2 linked regions of the Caulobacter sp. FWC2 genome follow. The protein of the gene in region 1 interacts with the protein of each later gene in a pairwise test. Links are inferred from orthologs where the notes say so. Each region holds a gene or a part of one and is shown in the gene's direction. Other genes may lie near its edges.

The links.
Region 2: the proteins of recA (region 1) and dprA interact in binary tests that used the Bacillus subtilis proteins (3 or more experiments, as listed by UniProt). The link is inferred for Caulobacter sp. FWC2 from one-to-one orthologs.

Annotation. Positions count from the first base shown.
Region 1 is NZ_PEBF01000001.1:3,820,328-3,828,029, reverse strand. The notes cover bases 2,067-4,869. They hold recA (recombinase RecA), read left to right. Parts: upstream 2,067-2,834; coding sequence 2,835-3,905; downstream 3,906-4,869. Other genes in these bases: alaS (alanine--tRNA ligase), read left to right, coding at 4,316-4,869; CSW62_RS18225 (EAL domain-containing protein), read right to left, coding at 2,067-2,563. In the rest of the region: CSW62_RS18230 (DUF885 family protein), read left to right, coding at 1-820; more of CSW62_RS18225, read right to left, coding at 956-2,066; more of alaS, read left to right, coding at 4,870-6,961; CSW62_RS18210 (hypothetical protein), read left to right, coding at 7,082-7,585; CSW62_RS18205 (AEC family transporter), read right to left, coding at 7,591-7,702. UniProt on the Bacillus subtilis protein: Multifunctional protein involved in homologous recombination, DNA repair and competence.
Region 2 is NZ_PEBF01000001.1:1,669,482-1,677,341, reverse strand. The notes cover bases 2,689-5,649. They hold dprA (DNA-processing protein DprA), read left to right. Parts: upstream 2,689-3,600; coding sequence 3,601-4,698; downstream 4,699-5,649. Other genes in these bases: CSW62_RS08210 (class I SAM-dependent methyltransferase), read left to right, coding at 4,760-5,649; plsY (glycerol-3-phosphate 1-O-acyltransferase PlsY), read left to right, coding at 2,951-3,604; CSW62_RS08225 (hypothetical protein), read left to right, coding at 2,689-2,847. Also shown: CSW62_RS08235 (aspartate carbamoyltransferase catalytic subunit), read left to right, coding at 1-719; pyrC (dihydroorotase), read left to right, coding at 716-2,017; more of CSW62_RS08225, read left to right, coding at 2,125-2,688; more of CSW62_RS08210, read left to right, coding at 5,650-5,953; CSW62_RS08205 (hypothetical protein), read right to left, coding at 5,963-6,757; CSW62_RS26090 (hypothetical protein), read right to left, coding at 6,857-7,027; topA (type I DNA topoisomerase), read left to right, coding at 7,208-7,860. UniProt on the Bacillus subtilis protein: Protein that helps load RecA onto ssDNA during transformation. Binds cooperatively to circular ssDNA, is able to bridge different segments of DNA. Favors the loading of RecA onto SsbA- or SsbB-coated ssDNA and formation of RecA-DNA filaments.

The DNA of each region.
Region 1 (7,702 bases):
GGCCAAGCTGGGCGAGGACATTTATCCGAACACCGACGCGGCCAAGGAACAGCTGATCAAGGACCTGAACGACAAGGCCGCCTGGATCCAGAAGCAGCTGCCGGCCTATTTCGGCGCCCTGCCCAAGGCGCCGCTGGAGATCCGCCGCGTGCCCAAGGCCATCGAGGCCGGCGCGCCGGGCGGCTACTACAATTCGCCGTCGCTCGACGGCAAGCGTCCGGGCATCTACTGGATCAACCTGCGCGACACCAAGGAGCAGGCCAAGTACACCCTGACCACCCTGACGGTGCACGAGGGCGTCCCGGGCCACCACCTGCAGCTGTCGATTTCGAACGAGGCCAAGGGCCTGCCCATGATCCGCAAGATCATCGGTTTCTCGGGCTACACCGAGGGCTGGGCGCTCTATTCCGAGCAACTGGCCGTCGAGATGGGCATCTACAAGACCGACCCGCGCGGCCACATCGGCATGCTGCACGACGCCCTGTTCCGCGCCGTGCGCCTCGTGGTCGACACCGGCATGCACTACAAGAAGTGGAGCCGCGAGCAGGCCGTGAAGTACATGGCCGAGACCATGGGCGACGAGGAAAGCGGCTCGATCACCGAGATCGAACGCTACGTCGTGTGGCCGGGCCAGGCCTGCAGCTACATGATCGGCAAGATCGTCTGGCTGCGCGCCCGCGCCAAGGCCCAGAAGGCGCTGGGCAAGAAGTTCGACATCCGCGAGTTCCACGACGCGGGCCTGCTCTCGGGCATGACCCCGCTGACCACGCTGGAGCGCGTGATCGACGACTACATCGTCAGCAAGGGCGGCAAGGCCTGACGTCCTGAATTCTCCTTCCCCTTTATGGGGAAGGGGGACCACGAAGTGGTGGATGGGGCGACGCCGCGATGCGCCTGCGCCGCCCCCTCCGGCCCTTCGGGCCACCTCCCCCATAAAGGGGGAGGAGAGTCTATTTTACCCCCAGCTCTCCGACGCGCCCGTCCGGCGGGCTATCGCGGCGATCGGCGGATTGGGGCGCAGGGCCGGGCTCGGCTTGTCGGCGGGTCTGCCGTAGAGCCAGCCCTGGGCGAAGTCGACGCCGGCGGCGCGGACGATATCGGCCACCTCCACGGTCTCGACCATTTCGGCCACGGTGCGGATGTTGAGGTCGCGGCACAGATCGACCAGGCGACGCACCAGGGCGCCGTCGCGGCCGTTGTCGGCCAGCTCGCGGACATAGCGGCCATCGATCTTGACGATATCGAGGGACAGCTGCTGCAGATAGGCGAAGGACGACGAGCCGGCGCCGAAGTCGTCCAGGCAGACCAACGAACCCATGGCGCGCAGGCTCTGGATATGGCGGTTGGCGCGCGGCAGGTCGTCGATCGCGGCCGTCTCGGTGACCTCGAAGATCAGCCTGCCCTTGGCCTCGTCGTGCTTGGCCAGCAGACGGCCGATATGGTCGACGAAGGTCTCGCTGACGATGGTGCGTCCCGAGACGTTCACAGCCAGCTTCAGCTTGCGCTCCTGGTCGTTGGCCAGCTTCTTCACCGCCTGTTCGACGATGGCGTGGTCCAGTTCCTCGATCAGGTCGAATTCCTCGGCCATGCGGATCAGGGCGAACGGACTGCCGCCGTCCTCGAAGCGCACCAGCACCTCGTGGTGGTGCGTCGCGCCGGTCGCCAAAGACACGACCGGTTGGTAGGCAAGGGTGAAACGGCGCTGGCTGACGGCCACGCCCAGGGCGCCGGCGCGGGCCAGGGTGCGCTTCACGGAGCGGTTCATCGCCTCGGACAGCGTGAGCGGCGGCGCGCTCTTCAGGCCCTCGCGCAGGAAGTCGTCGAGCGCGTACCGCAGAGCGCGCAAGGCGCGGGCCGAGCCACTGCCGCCTTCCAGCGGCACGAGATGGGCGCTGGCCTCGGCGCTGACCATGCGGGTCAGGCGCTTGATCATGTTGTCCGGGCGGTCGTCCCGGGTGCGCAGCAGGGCGAAGCGATCGGGCGACAGCTGAGTGGCGGCGGAACCGCCGTGCGATTCGGCGCGGACGGCGCTGGCGACGCGCACATCGAGGGCGGCCGCCTCTACCGGGGGAAGGTCGTTCCGCATGGCCTCCAGACCGGCGAACTCGACCATGGCGAGCTCCAGTTCCAGGCCGGTGACGCGGGCGGCCTCGAACAGGCCTTTGGCGATGTCGTCGAACGAATCTCGCGGGTGCAGCGTACCCGCGGTCAGGGGCGGACCGGCCGACTGGGCGGCGGTGACGGCCAGCGAGACCCGGCCGTCGTTTTCGGGCAGGGCGCGCAGGATCACGCGGACGTGGCGGTCTCCGGGACCGCTCAGGCGAAGCACGACGGGACCCCGGCGCACGCCGTCATCGGCGCAGTTCAGCATGGCGTCCATCAGCGGCTGGTCATCGGCATGGAAGAGATGCGGCCACACCTTGCCGGTCAGAGCGGCCTCGCCTTGGCCCATGACCTTCTGCGCGGCTCCCAGCGCCAGGCGCACGCGGCCGTTCTGCAGTTCGACGAGAAGATCGGCGCTGGCGAACGCCAGGCCCAGAAGGCGGCGCGGGTCGATGGACAAGTCGGCGTTCCCCCAAGATGCTTAGAAGCTTGCACGGCGGGACTTAAAGAGCCGTTTCAGAGGCGTCCGCACGAGCCCAATTCCAGTGTCTTTCCGTGCGGCGTTCGGGCCTACGACAGAAACGGTCGTTTCTGGCGCGGGAAGCGACGGGAACATCTTGCGAACATGGAACAAAGGGCGTACGACTTCATCATGTTCCACAGGTCGTTGGGACGCGGCGCGGGAAGCGCCGATCGGGCGACCGGAATCATGGGATAGAGGGCGGACAACAATGGCTAGTCAGGCGGCTTTGAAACTCGTGGGCAAAGAAGAAGGCGACAAGCAACGCGCGCTAGAGGCGGCTCTCGCCCAGATCGACCGCGCGTTCGGCAAGGGCTCGGTGATGAAGCTGGGCGAAAAGGGCAAGGTCGAGATGGAGTCCGTCTCCACCGGCTCGCTCGGCCTGGACATCGCGCTCGGCATCGGCGGCCTGCCCAAGGGCCGGATCATCGAGATCTATGGCCCGGAAAGCTCGGGCAAGACGACCCTGGCTTTGCACGTTGTGGCCGAGGTCCAGAAGGCCGGCGGCACCGCCGCCTTCGTCGACGCCGAGCACGCCCTGGATCCGGGCTATGCGTTCAAGCTGGGCGTCAATCTCGACAACCTGCTGGTCTCGCAGCCCGACAACGGCGAACAAGCCCTGGAGATCACCGACACCCTGGTGCGTTCGGGCGCCGTCGACATCGTCGTGATCGACTCGGTCGCCGCCCTGACGCCCAAGGCCGAAATCGAAGGCGAGATGGGCGACAGCCTGCCGGGCCTGCAAGCCCGTCTGATGAGCCAGGCGCTGCGCAAGCTGACCGCCTCGATCAACAAGGCCAACACCATCGTCATCTTCATCAACCAGATCCGCCACAAGATCGGGGTGATGTATGGCAGCCCGGAAACGACCACCGGCGGCAACGCGCTGAAGTTCTACGCCTCGGTGCGGCTGGACATCCGCCGCACCGGCTCGGTGAAGGTCCGTGACGAGATCATCGGCAACAATGTTCGCGTCAAGGTCGTCAAGAACAAGGTGGCCCCGCCGTTCCGCGAGGTCGAGTTCGACATCATGTACGGCGAGGGCATCTCCAAGCTGGGCGAAGTCATCGACCTGGGCGTCAAGGCCGGGATCATCGACAAGGCCGGCTCGTGGTTCTCGTACGGCAGCCAGCGCATCGGCCAGGGCCGCGACAATGTCCGCGAGTTCCTGAAGACCAATCCCGACGTCGCCGCCTCCATCGAAGCGGCCGTCCGCAAGTCGTCGCAAAAGATCGAGGAAGAGCTCCTGGTCGGCGGCCCGGAGGATGGCGAGGAAGAATAGTCTCCTCGCAAGGTTTCGCGGCCCTCGCCCGACCCCGGGCGTCCCCGCCTTCAACACGCCCGCGGCCGGACCGCCGCGGGGGCCGCGATTGCAGGCCGCCTGGACCCCATGCCAGGCGGCCTATTTTCGTTGATCAGGCCCCTCAGGGGGAACTGGCGCGAAGCGCCTGAAGAGGCCATGTGTCATGGGCCGAAATGGCGCCTCTACTTTTCCTCCTCCTCTTGGGGAGGGGGCGGCAGGAGCGACGGTGGAGGGGGTAGGTCGTGCGCCTCCCAGCCCGCGAACGGGCTCTTTTCTCCCGTGTCGACAGCCCCCATCTTCGAGTCGGTTTCCCCTTCGCTAAAAACCGCGCTATGCAGCGCCCGACTCCCGGCCGCCTGCCGGACCGGTACGCCAGACTTGAGACGCTCATGCCCAGCTTGAACGAGATCCGCAGCACCTTCCTCGACTATTTCGGCAAGGCCGATCACGCCGTCGTTCCGTCGGCGCCGCTGGTGCCGCAGAACGATCCGACCCTGCTGTTCGTCAATGCCGGCATGGTGCCGTTCAAGAACGTGTTCACCGGCGCCGAGACGCCGGCCCATCCGCGCGCGGCCAGCTCGCAGAAGTGCGTCCGCGCCGGCGGCAAGCACAACGACTTGGACAATGTCGGCTACACGGCCCGCCACCACACCTTCTTCGAGATGCTGGGCAACTTCTCGTTCGGCGACTACTTCAAGGAACAGGCGATCCACCACGCCTGGACCCTGCTGACCCGCGACTTCGCGCTGCCGAAGGAGAAGCTGCTGGTCACGGTCTATCACACCGACGACGAGGCGGCGGATCTGTGGAAAAAGATCGCCGGCCTGTCGGACGATCGCATCATCCGCATCCCGACCAGCGACAACTTCTGGTCCATGGGCGACACCGGCCCCTGTGGCCCGTGCTCGGAGATCTTCTTCGACCACGGCGAAGGCATCCCCGGCGGCCCTCCGGGCAGCCCCGATGAGGATGGCGACCGCTTCATCGAGATCTGGAACCTCGTGTTCATGCAGTTCGAGCAGCTGGCTGGCGGCGAGCGCCTCTCGCTGCCCAAGCCTTCGATCGACACGGGCATGGGCCTGGAACGCGTCGCGGCCGTCCTGCAAGGCGTGCACAACAACTACGACGTCGACCTGTTCAAGAGCCTGATCGCCGCCAGCGTCGAACTGACGGGCGTCAAGGCCGAAGGCGCGGAAGCGCCGTCGCACCGGGTCATCGCCGACCACCTGCGCTCGTCCTCGTTCCTGCTGGCCGATGGCGTCACGCCGTCGAACGAAGGCCGTGGCTACGTCCTGCGCCGGATCATGCGCCGCGCCATGCGCCATGCCTATCTGCTGGGCGCTCAGGAGCCCCTGATGCACCGCCTGGCTCCGACCCTGGTGGCCGAGATGGGCCAGGCCTATCCGGAACTGCGCCGCGCCGAGGCCTCGATCATCGAGACCCTGCGCCAGGAAGAAGAGCGCTTCCGCGTCACCCTGGGTCGCGGCATGGGCCTGCTGGACGAGGCCACCGCCAACCTGACCGCCGGCGGCGTGCTGGACGGCGAGACCGCCTTCAAGCTCTATGACACCTATGGCTTCCCGCTGGACCTGACCCAGGACGCTGTCCGCGCCAAGGGCCTGACCGTCGACACCGACGCCTTCGACTCGGCCATGGAAAAGCAGCGCCAGATGGCGCGCGCCAACTGGGCGGGTTCGGGCCAGCAGGCCGGCGCGGCCGCCTGGTTCGCGATCAAGGAAAAGGCCGGCGCGACGGACTTCGTCGGCTACGAAAACACTGAGACCACGGGCGTCGTGAAGGCGCTGCTGGTCGACGGCGTCGAGGTCGAAAGCGCCACGGGCGGTACGACCGTCGAGGTGCTGCTGGACCGCACCAGCTTCTACGCCGAGAGCGGCGGCCAGGCCGGCGACACCGGCGTGCTGGAAGCCAACGGCCGCGAGAACCGGGTCATCGACACCCAGAAGCAGGCCGGCGAGCTGTTCGTCCACCGTGTCGAGCTGTCGGGCGAGCTGAAGGTCGGTGACCAGGTCGTGGTCTCGGTCGACGCCGAGCGCCGCCACACCACGCGCTCCAACCACTCGGCCGCCCACCTGGTTCACGCCGCCCTGCACCATGTGCTGGGCCCGCATGTCGCCCAGAAGGGCCAGATGGTCGATGGCGAGCGCATGCGCTTCGACTTCAGCCACGGCGGTCCGCTGACCGCCGAGGAGCTCGACCGCATCGAGGCCGAGGTCAACGAAGTCATCCGCCAGAACGTCCCGGCCGAGACCAAGGAAATGGCCCCGCAAGAGGCTATCGAGGCCGGCGCCGTGGCGCTGTTCGGCGAGAAGTACGGCGACAGCGTCCGCGTCCTCACGCTTGGCAAGTCGCTGGCCGATGAGGCCAAGGCCTATTCGGTCGAACTGTGCGGCGGCACCCACGTGGCGCGCACTGGCGACATCGCCCTGTTCAAGATCGTCTCGGAGCAAGGCGTCGCCGCCGGCGTGCGCCGCATCGAGGCCCTGACCGGCGAGGCGGCGCGTCGCTTCCTGCTGGACCAGGCCGGTGTGGCCAAGGCGCTGGCCGACCAGTTCAAGACCCCGGTCCTTGAGGTCGGCGCGCGCGTCGACGCCCTGATCGCCGAACGCAAGCGTCTCGAGAAGGAACTGGCCGACGCCAAGAAGCAACTGGCCCTGGGCGGTGGCGGCGCGGCCTCGGGTCCTGAGAACGTCAATGGCGTGGCCCTGATCGCCCGCGTGTTGGATGGCGTCGGCGGCAAGGAGCTGCGCGGCGTCGCCGAGGAGTTCAAGAAGCAGCTGACAAACGGCGGCGTCGTGGCTCTGGTCGGCACGTCCGACGGCAAGGCCGCCGTCACCGTGGCCGTGACCGCCGACCTGACTGGCAAGTACAGCGCCGCCGACCTCGCCAAGGCCGCCGTGATCGCCATGGGCGGCCAGGGCGCCGGCGGCAAGGCCGATTTCGCCCAAGGCGGCGCGCCCGACGACAGCAAGGCCAACGAAGGCCTGGCCGCCGTCAAGGCGATCCTGGCCGGCTGATCGCCGAGACATTCGAATGACGAAGGGGACGCTGGAAGGCGTCCCCTTTTTCGTGCCCGAAGCTTGACGGCGCACCCGGTTGCGAGTTGATTTACGCGTGTAGTCTTTGGGGCTTGCGAGATGCGTAACTGGATCGGACTGGCGCTGCTGATGGGGCTCACCGCCTGCGACCAGACCCAGGCCCCGTCGACCGCCATCCCGCCGCCGTCGTTCTGGCGGGTGGAGATCGTCGAGGACTCCGGCGGCCAGACCGGCGCGGTCGAGGTCTGCGCCAACCCGGAAATCTTCGCCGCCTTCTCCCGCGCCGAGCCCCGCATCGCCGGCCAGCCCTGCGAACCGTACGGCAAGCCCGCGACCGACACCCCGACCGACTATACGGGACGCTGCGAGGCGAACGGCCAGCGTTATGGCCTCTACGTGTCGACCAAGGGCGACCGCGCCAGCGACTTCACCGTCCGCTTCGCGTTGCAGCCCCTGCAGGCCGACATCGGCACGGTCGTGCAGGCTCGCCGCTACCATCGTCTCGGCGCTTGTCCCGCGGGTTGGAAGGCGGGAGACCAGGCCAAGATCGGCGGCGGTCCGGCTTCAAACCTGCTCGCCCCGAAGGTTCAGCCTGCCCGTTAGAGCCCCTAGCGGACTCGGGCTGTCAGCAGCAAAGCGGCCACCGCCAGGGTCACGGCCGACGCCGCCGTGGTCAGGGCCACGATCCGCGCCGCCCCGCGCGGCCAGACGCCATAGGCG
Region 2 (7,860 bases), 2.2 Mb from region 1 along the record:
ACGTCGTCAACATGAACCCCAAGACCTCGTCGGTGGCCAAGGGCGAGACCCTGATCGACACGGCGGTCACCCTGAACGCCATGCGGCCCGACCTGCTGGTCGTGCGCCACGCCTCGTCGGGCGCGGCTTCCTTGCTGTCGCAGAAGGTCAGCGGCCACGTGGTCAACGCCGGCGACGGCCAGCACGAGCACCCGACCCAGGCCCTGCTGGACGCCCTGTCGATCCGCCGCGCCTTCGGCCGCGTCTCGGGCCTGACCGTGGCGATCTGCGGCGACGTGCTGCACAGCCGCGTGGCGCGCTCGAACGTCTCGCTGCTGCACACCCTGGGCGCCAGCGTGCGCCTGGTCGGCCCGCCCACCCTGATGCCGGCCCAGGCCGAGCGCTGGGGCGTCACCGTCCACCACGACATGAAGTCCGGCCTGGCCGGCGCCGATGTCGTCATGATGCTGCGCCTGCAGCTGGAGCGGATGCAGGGCGCCTTCGTGCCCTCGACCCGCGAGTATTTCCGCTTCTATGGCCTGGACCGCGAAAAGCTGGCCCGCGCGGCGCCCGGCGCCAAGGTCATGCACCCTGGCCCGATGAACCGGGGCGTCGAGATCGACTCCGACGTCGCCGACGATCCGGCCGTTAGCCTGATCCAGGACCAGGTCGAGATGGGCGTCGCCGCCAGGATGGCGGTGCTGACCAGCCTGGCCGCGCGCCTGGAGGCCAGCCAATGACGTCCGCCCAGCCCATCGCCCTCGTCAACGCTCGCCTGGTCGACCCCGAGAGCGGCTATGACGGTCCCGGCGGCGTCATCGTCTCCGAAGGCGTCATCGCCGACGTCGCCAAGGGCCGCGAGTTCGGCAAGCTGTCGAAGGCCGTGCGCGTCATCGACTGCGGCGGGGCGCTGCTGGCTCCTGGCCTGATCGACCTGCGCGTCCGCACCGGCGAGCCCGGGGCCGAGACCAAGGAAACCCTGGCTTCGGCGGCGAAGGCCGCGGCGGCAGGCGGCGTCACCTCGATGGTGGTCCAGCCCGACACGGCTCCCGCCATCGACGACCCCAGCGTCGTCGACTTCATTCTGCGCCGGGCCCGCGACATCGACAGCGCCCGCATCCTGGTGGCCGGCGCGGCGACCAAGGGCCTGCACGGCGAGCAGATGGCCGAGATCGGCCTGATGCGCGAGGCCGGCTGCGTTTACATCACCGACGCGGGCAAGCCGATCGTCGACAGCAAGGTCATGCAGCGCGTCCTGACCTACGCCAAGGGCTTCGACACCCTGCTGGCCCACCGTCCGATGGACCCGTGGCTGGCCAAGGGCGGGGCTGCGATCGGCGGCGAGTTCGCCGGCCGCATGGGCCTGCCCTCGATCTCGCCGATGGCCGAGCGGATCATGCTGGAGCGCGACGTCGCCCTGCTGGAAGCCACCGGCGGCCGGCTCCTGGTCGACCAGATCACCTCGGCCCAGGCGTTGGAGACGCTTCAGCGCGCCAAGAAAAAGGGCCTGCGGATCAGCGCCTCGGTGTCGATCAACCACCTCTCGTTCAACGAGCTGGACATCGGCGACTACCGCACCTTCGCCAAGCTCAACCCGCCCCTGCGCGGCGAGGACGACCGCCAGGCGCTGATCGAGGCCCTGGCCAGCGGCCTGATCGACATCGTCGTCTCGTCGCACAGCCCGGCCCCGGCCGAGGACAAGCGCCTGCCGTTCGACGAGGCCGTGCCCGGCGCCGTGGGCCTTGAAACCCTGCTGCCGGCCCTGCTGTCGCTGTATCACGACGAGCGCATCGCCCTGGTCGACCTGATCCGCGCCGTCACCCTGGCCCCGGCCGAGCTGCTGGGCCTGCGCGGCGGCCGCATCGCTCCGGGCGCGCCGGCGGATCTGGTGCTGTGCGACATCGACGCCCCGATCATCGTCGACGCCGCCCGCCTGCTGTCGAAGTCCAAGAACTCGCCGTTCGACGGACGCCGCCTGCAAGGCCAGGTGCTTATGACCGTGGTCGACGGGCGTGTCGTGCACCGGGCGGAGGGGTGACGCCTTCGACGGCAGTCGCGGAAACGATTTCGAATATCACCGGTCTCCCATTGTAAAAAGACCCAGTCTCCAGCACTCTCCCCGCACGCGTATCCGGGGGGAGCCAGATGACCGCGATGGAGATGAGCCGTCGGCCCGCAGCAAGCGTCGGTCGCCGATTCTACCTGATCATGTCGCTGCTGATGGCGGCCGTGTTCGTGGGCGGCTTCTCTACGACGGTGCCGGGCGACTTCGCGCCGCCGGGCCTGCCGCTGCTGCTTCATGTCCACGGCGCGATCTCGACCTGCTGGGTGCTGTTGTTCGTGGCCCAACCCGCCTTCATCGCGCGCGGATCGCTGAAGCTGCACCGTCAGGTGGGCATGGTGGGCGCCGGGCTGGCGGGACTGATGGCGATCATGGCCTTGGTCGCGACGCTGTTCGCGATCCGCTACGGCCGGGTCCCGCCGTTCTTCCCGCCCGCCATCTTCCTGTTCCTGAATCTGCTGGGCGTCATGGCCTTCGCCGGGCTGATCGCGGGCGGCGTCGCCCTGCGGCGCAAGGCCGAATGGCACAAGCGTCTGATGCTGTGCGCGACCATCACCATACTCGGCCCTGGCCTGGGCCGTCTGCTGCCGATGCCGTCCTTCGGCGAGGCCGCGCCTCTGGTGATGTTCGGCGTCATCCTGCTGTTCGGCCTGGCCGGCCCTGTCGCCGACCTCGTGACCCGCAAGCGCGTGCACCCCGCCTATGCCTGGGGCCTGGCCGCGATCGTCCTCAGCAACGTGCTGGTCGCGCCGCTGGCCTTCTCGCCGCCCGGCCAAGCCTTGCTGAAACTGGTGCAAGGCGCCTGACCGCCGGTTTTGCCCCGGCTCCGAGTCTGCACTACACCTAGGCGTCACAACTCTCGCTTGCGCAGCGGTTGAATTCGCGCGCAACTCGCCTTAAGGTCGATCCGTGCAAGATCTCGCCGCCGCCACCTATCTGACGCTCGCCATCACCATCGTGGGCAGCTACCTGCTCGGATCCATTCCGTTCGGGCTGATCGCCACGCGGCTGGGCGGGGCCGGCGACATCCGCCAAATCGGCTCGGGCAATATCGGCGCGACGAACGTGTTGCGCTCGGGCCGCAAGGACCTGGCGGCCATCACCCTGCTGGGCGACGCCGGCAAGGGCGTCGTGGCGGTGCTGTTGGCCCGCTACCTGACCCACGGCAACGCGGCGGTGATCGCCCTGGCCGGCGGCGCGGCGTTCCTGGGCCACCTGTTCCCCGTCTGGCTGAAGTTCAAGGGCGGCAAGGGCGTGGCTACCTTCTACGGCGTGCTGCTCAGCGCCGCCTGGCCGGTGGGCGTCGCCGCCGGCGCGACCTGGCTGGCCGTGGCCTTCCTGCTGCGCATCAGCTCGCTGGCCGCCCTGGTCGCCGCCGTCCTGGCCGCGCCGTTCGCCCTGGCCTTCGACCAGCCCTATCCGATCATGGTGCTGTGCCTGTTCATGGCGGTGCTGATCTTCATCCGCCACCGCGAGAACATCGCCCGCCTGCTGAAGGGCCAGGAGCCCAAGATCGGCAAGAAGAAGGACGAGGCCCCGCCGCCCGTCATCGACGCGCCGTGATTCCAGGCCGGCTCTCGGACATCCAGCGCTTCGCCTGGCTGCGCCTGGCGCGCACCGAGACCGTCGGCCCCGTCGCCTTCGAGCACCTGATCGACCGCTACGGCACGCCCGAGCGAGCGCTATCCGCCCTCCCCGACCTGTCCCGACGCGGCGGCCGCGCCGTACCGCTGTCCCTGCCGCCGCGCGAGGCGGTCGAGCGCGAGCTTGAGGCCGGCGCGAAACTGGGCGCGCGGCTGATCTGCGGCTGCGAGCCCGACTTCCCGCCGCGCCTGGCGGCCCTCGATCCGCCACCGCCGGTGATCTGGACCCTGGGCCGCGCCGAGCTGCTGTCGGAGCCGTCCATCGCCATCGTCGGGGCCCGGATCGCCTCGGCCGCCGGCCAGCGCTTCGCCCGCCAGCTGGCCACGGACCTGGGGACCGCCGGCTATGTCGTGGTCTCGGGCATGGCGCGCGGCATCGACGGCGCGGCGCATGAGGGCTCGCTATCCACCGGCGCCGTGGCCGTGCTGGGCGGCGGGGTCGGCGACGTCTATCCGCCCGAGCACGACAAGCTGCACGCACGCCTCGCCGCCGAAGGCTGCGTCGTCTCCGAGAGCGCCCCCGACCGCCGCGCCCAGGCCAAGGACTTCCCGCGCCGCAACCGCATCATCTCGGGCCTGTCCCTGGGGGTCGTCGTGGTCGAGGCCGAGCTGAAATCCGGCTCGCTGATCACCGCCCGCCTGGCCGCCGAGCAGGGCCGCGACGTCTTCGCCGTGCCAGGGTCGCCGCTGGACCCGCGCTCGAAGGGCACGAACGACCTGATCCGCCAGGGCGCGATCCTGTGCGAGGGCGCCGAGGACGTGCTGCGCTCGCTGTCGGGCCAGATCCACCTGCGCGAACGCGAGCGCGGCTACGAGGCTCAGCCGGACATGGACATCGACCACGACGTCTTGCGTGAGCACGTCGCCGCCCTGCTCTCGCCGACGCCGGTATCGCGCAACGACCTGGTCCGCGCCGCCGCCGCGCCCGCCTCGGCGGTGATGGCGGCGCTGGTGGAACTGAGTCTGGCGGGGAGGGCCGAGTTGCTGGACGGCGGACTGGTGGCTGGTGTGTAACCTTCGTCGACCGTCGCGCGAACTCGTCCGAGTCGCGCGCACGTGACGATCAGGAACGCCGATGGACATCCAGGCTGTTGACGACATGTTCGCCGTGGCCGTCGCGGCCAGCGGCGAGGGCCGGCAGGACGACGCCGAGGCGGCTTTCCGCGCCGTCCTGGTGATGAGCCCCGGCCACGACGAGGCCCTGTTCGGCCTGGGCCTCAACCTGATGATCGCCAGGCGCTTCCAGGAAGCCGTCGAGCCGCTGGCGCTGGCGGCCCAGGCGCCGGACGCCGAACCGGTCCGCCATCAGTGCCTAGCCCATGCCCTGTTCCTGACCGGCGCCTTCACCCGCGCCGCCGAAACCTTCGCCGCCGCCGATGCGATCGCGCCCCTGCCTGAGAGCCCGCGCCTGACGTGGGCCCGCGCCGCCGCCTATGCCGCCCTCGACCAGTCGCCTGCCGAGGCGGCCCTGGACGTCTACGCCCGTATCGCCGGCCCGCTGGCCGAAGACCTGGGAACCGTCGCGCGGGAAGGTTTCGGCGTCCTGGTGGCCTTCGACCGCCTCGACGCGGCCCGCGCCCTCGGCGCCTGGCTGGAGGCGCGCGATCCGGACGACAAGATCCGCGCCCACGAGCTGCGTGTGCTGGTCGATCCCAGCATCGACCGGGCGCCGCCGGCCTATGTCGAGGCCCTGTTCGACGACTTCGCCGAACGGTTCGACCGCCAGTTGGTCGAGATGCTGGGCTACCGCGCGCCCGCTTTGCTGGCCGATCTCGTGGCGACCCGCCGCACGCGATTCGAGCGGATCCTGGACCTGGGCTGCGGCACGGGCCTGGCCGCGCCCTCCCTCGAACGGTTCGGCGCTGAACTGACCGGGGTCGATCTCTCGTCCGCCATGCTGGCCAAGGCCGTCGAGCGCGGCGGCTACGATCATCTGGTCCAGGCCGAGGCCATCGACTTTCTCAAGAGCCAGCCGGGCGCCTTCGACCTGATCCTCGCCGCCGACGTCCTGATCTATTTCGGCGATCTGGCCGCTCTGTTCGCGGCCGCCGCCGAGGCCCTCGCGCCTGGCGGCCTGCTGGCCGCCAGCACCGAACTGGGCGAGACAGGCTGGCGGCTCCTGCCCACGGCCCGCTACGCCCACGGCGACGACTATGTCGAGGCCACCAGCGCACCGGGCTTCAGGATCGTCGAGCGCCAGGAAATCCCGCTCCGCCGGGAGACGACGGCCGTCACGACCGGCTGCCTGTACCTGCTCGAACGGCTCTAGCCGCGCTCTCTAGCCGCCCCTGCGCGCGCCCTTGGCGAACAGCAGGTCCGACCACCGCCAGTGACCGCCGCCCAGGGCGAAGCGAGCGCCGCCCGGGCCGTCGTTCAGGGAAATCAGGACCAGGCCCCGCATCGGCTCAGCGCGACAGGCGGCCGGGGCGAAGGCCACCTCCATCATGATCATCTCGCGCAGGCCGGCCAGGCCATCGCCTTCCTCGCCGGAGACCCTAGCCCAGTCGCCGCTCCAGACCAGGGGCGCGCGCCCGGCCCCGACCGTCGCGCCGTGGGCCCGCAGGAGCGAAGCGCGGGCGCGGGGGTTCTTGCGCAGGCCCTCCTGCAGCAGCCGGACCATGTCGCATCCCGCACCGCCGCCACCGCCGCCGCTGCCCGAGCCGGCCGTCGCCGCGCCCATCAGTTCGGACTCGCCCAGGCCCAGCACGGGGCTGGGTCCCGGATTGCGGCTAGCGGGCAGCGGCGTAACGTCCTTGGGGGGCTGCAGTTTCGACACGCGCAAGGGCGAGCGCGGCGCGGCTTTCGGCGCCGCCTTGGGCTTTTCCGGCGAAGGCGGCTTGGCCGGGGCCTTCACCGGCGACTTGGGCGCGTCGTGCGGCGCGGGCGGCGGCGGAGGGGGTGGCGGCGGAGGCGGAGGGGGCGGCGGGTCGACCAGCGAAACCATCACCGACGGTGGCTCGGGCGGCGGCGGGGTGATGTGCGTGGCGAACAGGACCATCAGGACCCCGACATGCGCGCCGATGCTCACGACCAGGGCGACGCCCTTGCCCCCTCGTCGTTTCCACCGCGCCATCAGTCCGCCAGGCCACGGGCCGAAGCGCCGGCCCAGGCGTCTGGAAAAATCACGTCCCCGCGTCAGGAACGTGGCGATTGGTCAAGCTTGGAAGGCGGTTCAGACCGACAGATCGACCAGCAGGCCGGTGCCCGCGGCCGGGGCGGCGCGCACGGCTTCCTTCAGCCGATCGGCGATCTCCGCGCGTTCGGCGTTCGAGGTCACGGGCTTGATCGGACGGATCGGCGAGACATAGGCCTCGGTCGCGATCCGATTGACGGTCATGTCCATCGGGCTCAATGCAGTCGTGAAACTAGCCATCGCATTGTCGTGCAATGGCCTTAACAAGCGCCTACCAGACGGCCAAGCCTCACTGTTTCTGGGTCCTCACGTTGACAGACGTGGGGTGAAGCCCCCACTTTCCCGGCGCTCGCCTTCCGGGCGATCCCAATTTCCTGAACAAGAGTCAGAATGAACGTCGTCGTCGTCGAGAGCCCGGCCAAGGCCAAGACCATCAACAAGTACCTCGGGTCCGACTACACGGTTCTCGCTTCCTACGGTCACATCCGCGACCTGCCGTCGAAGGACGGCTCGGTCGAGCCGGACAACGACTTCGCCATGAGCTGGGAAGTCGACGCCAAGGCCTCCAAGCGCATCGCCGACATCGTCGACGCGATGAAGGGGGCCGACCGCCTGATCCTGGCCACCGACCCCGACCGCGAAGGGGAAGCGATCAGCTGGCACGTCCTGGAAGTGCTGAACAAGAAGAAAGCGGTCAAGGGGATGACCGTCCAGCGGGTCACCTTCAACGCCATCACCAAATCCTCGGTGCTCGAGGCGATGGCCAATCCGCGCGACATCGACATGGAGCTGGTCGAGGCCTACCTGGCGCGCCGCGCCCTCGACTACCTGGTCGGCTTCACCCTCTCGCCCGTCCTGTGGCGCAAGCTGCCGGGCAGCCGCTCGGCCGGCCGCGTGCAGTCGGTCTGCCTGCGCCTGATCGTCGAGCGCGAGATGGAGATCGAGCGCTTCAAGACCCAGGAATACTGGAGCGTCGACGCCGACGTCTCGGCCGGCGCCGATCCGTTCACGGCCCGCCTGGTCAAGCACGAAGGCAAGAAGCT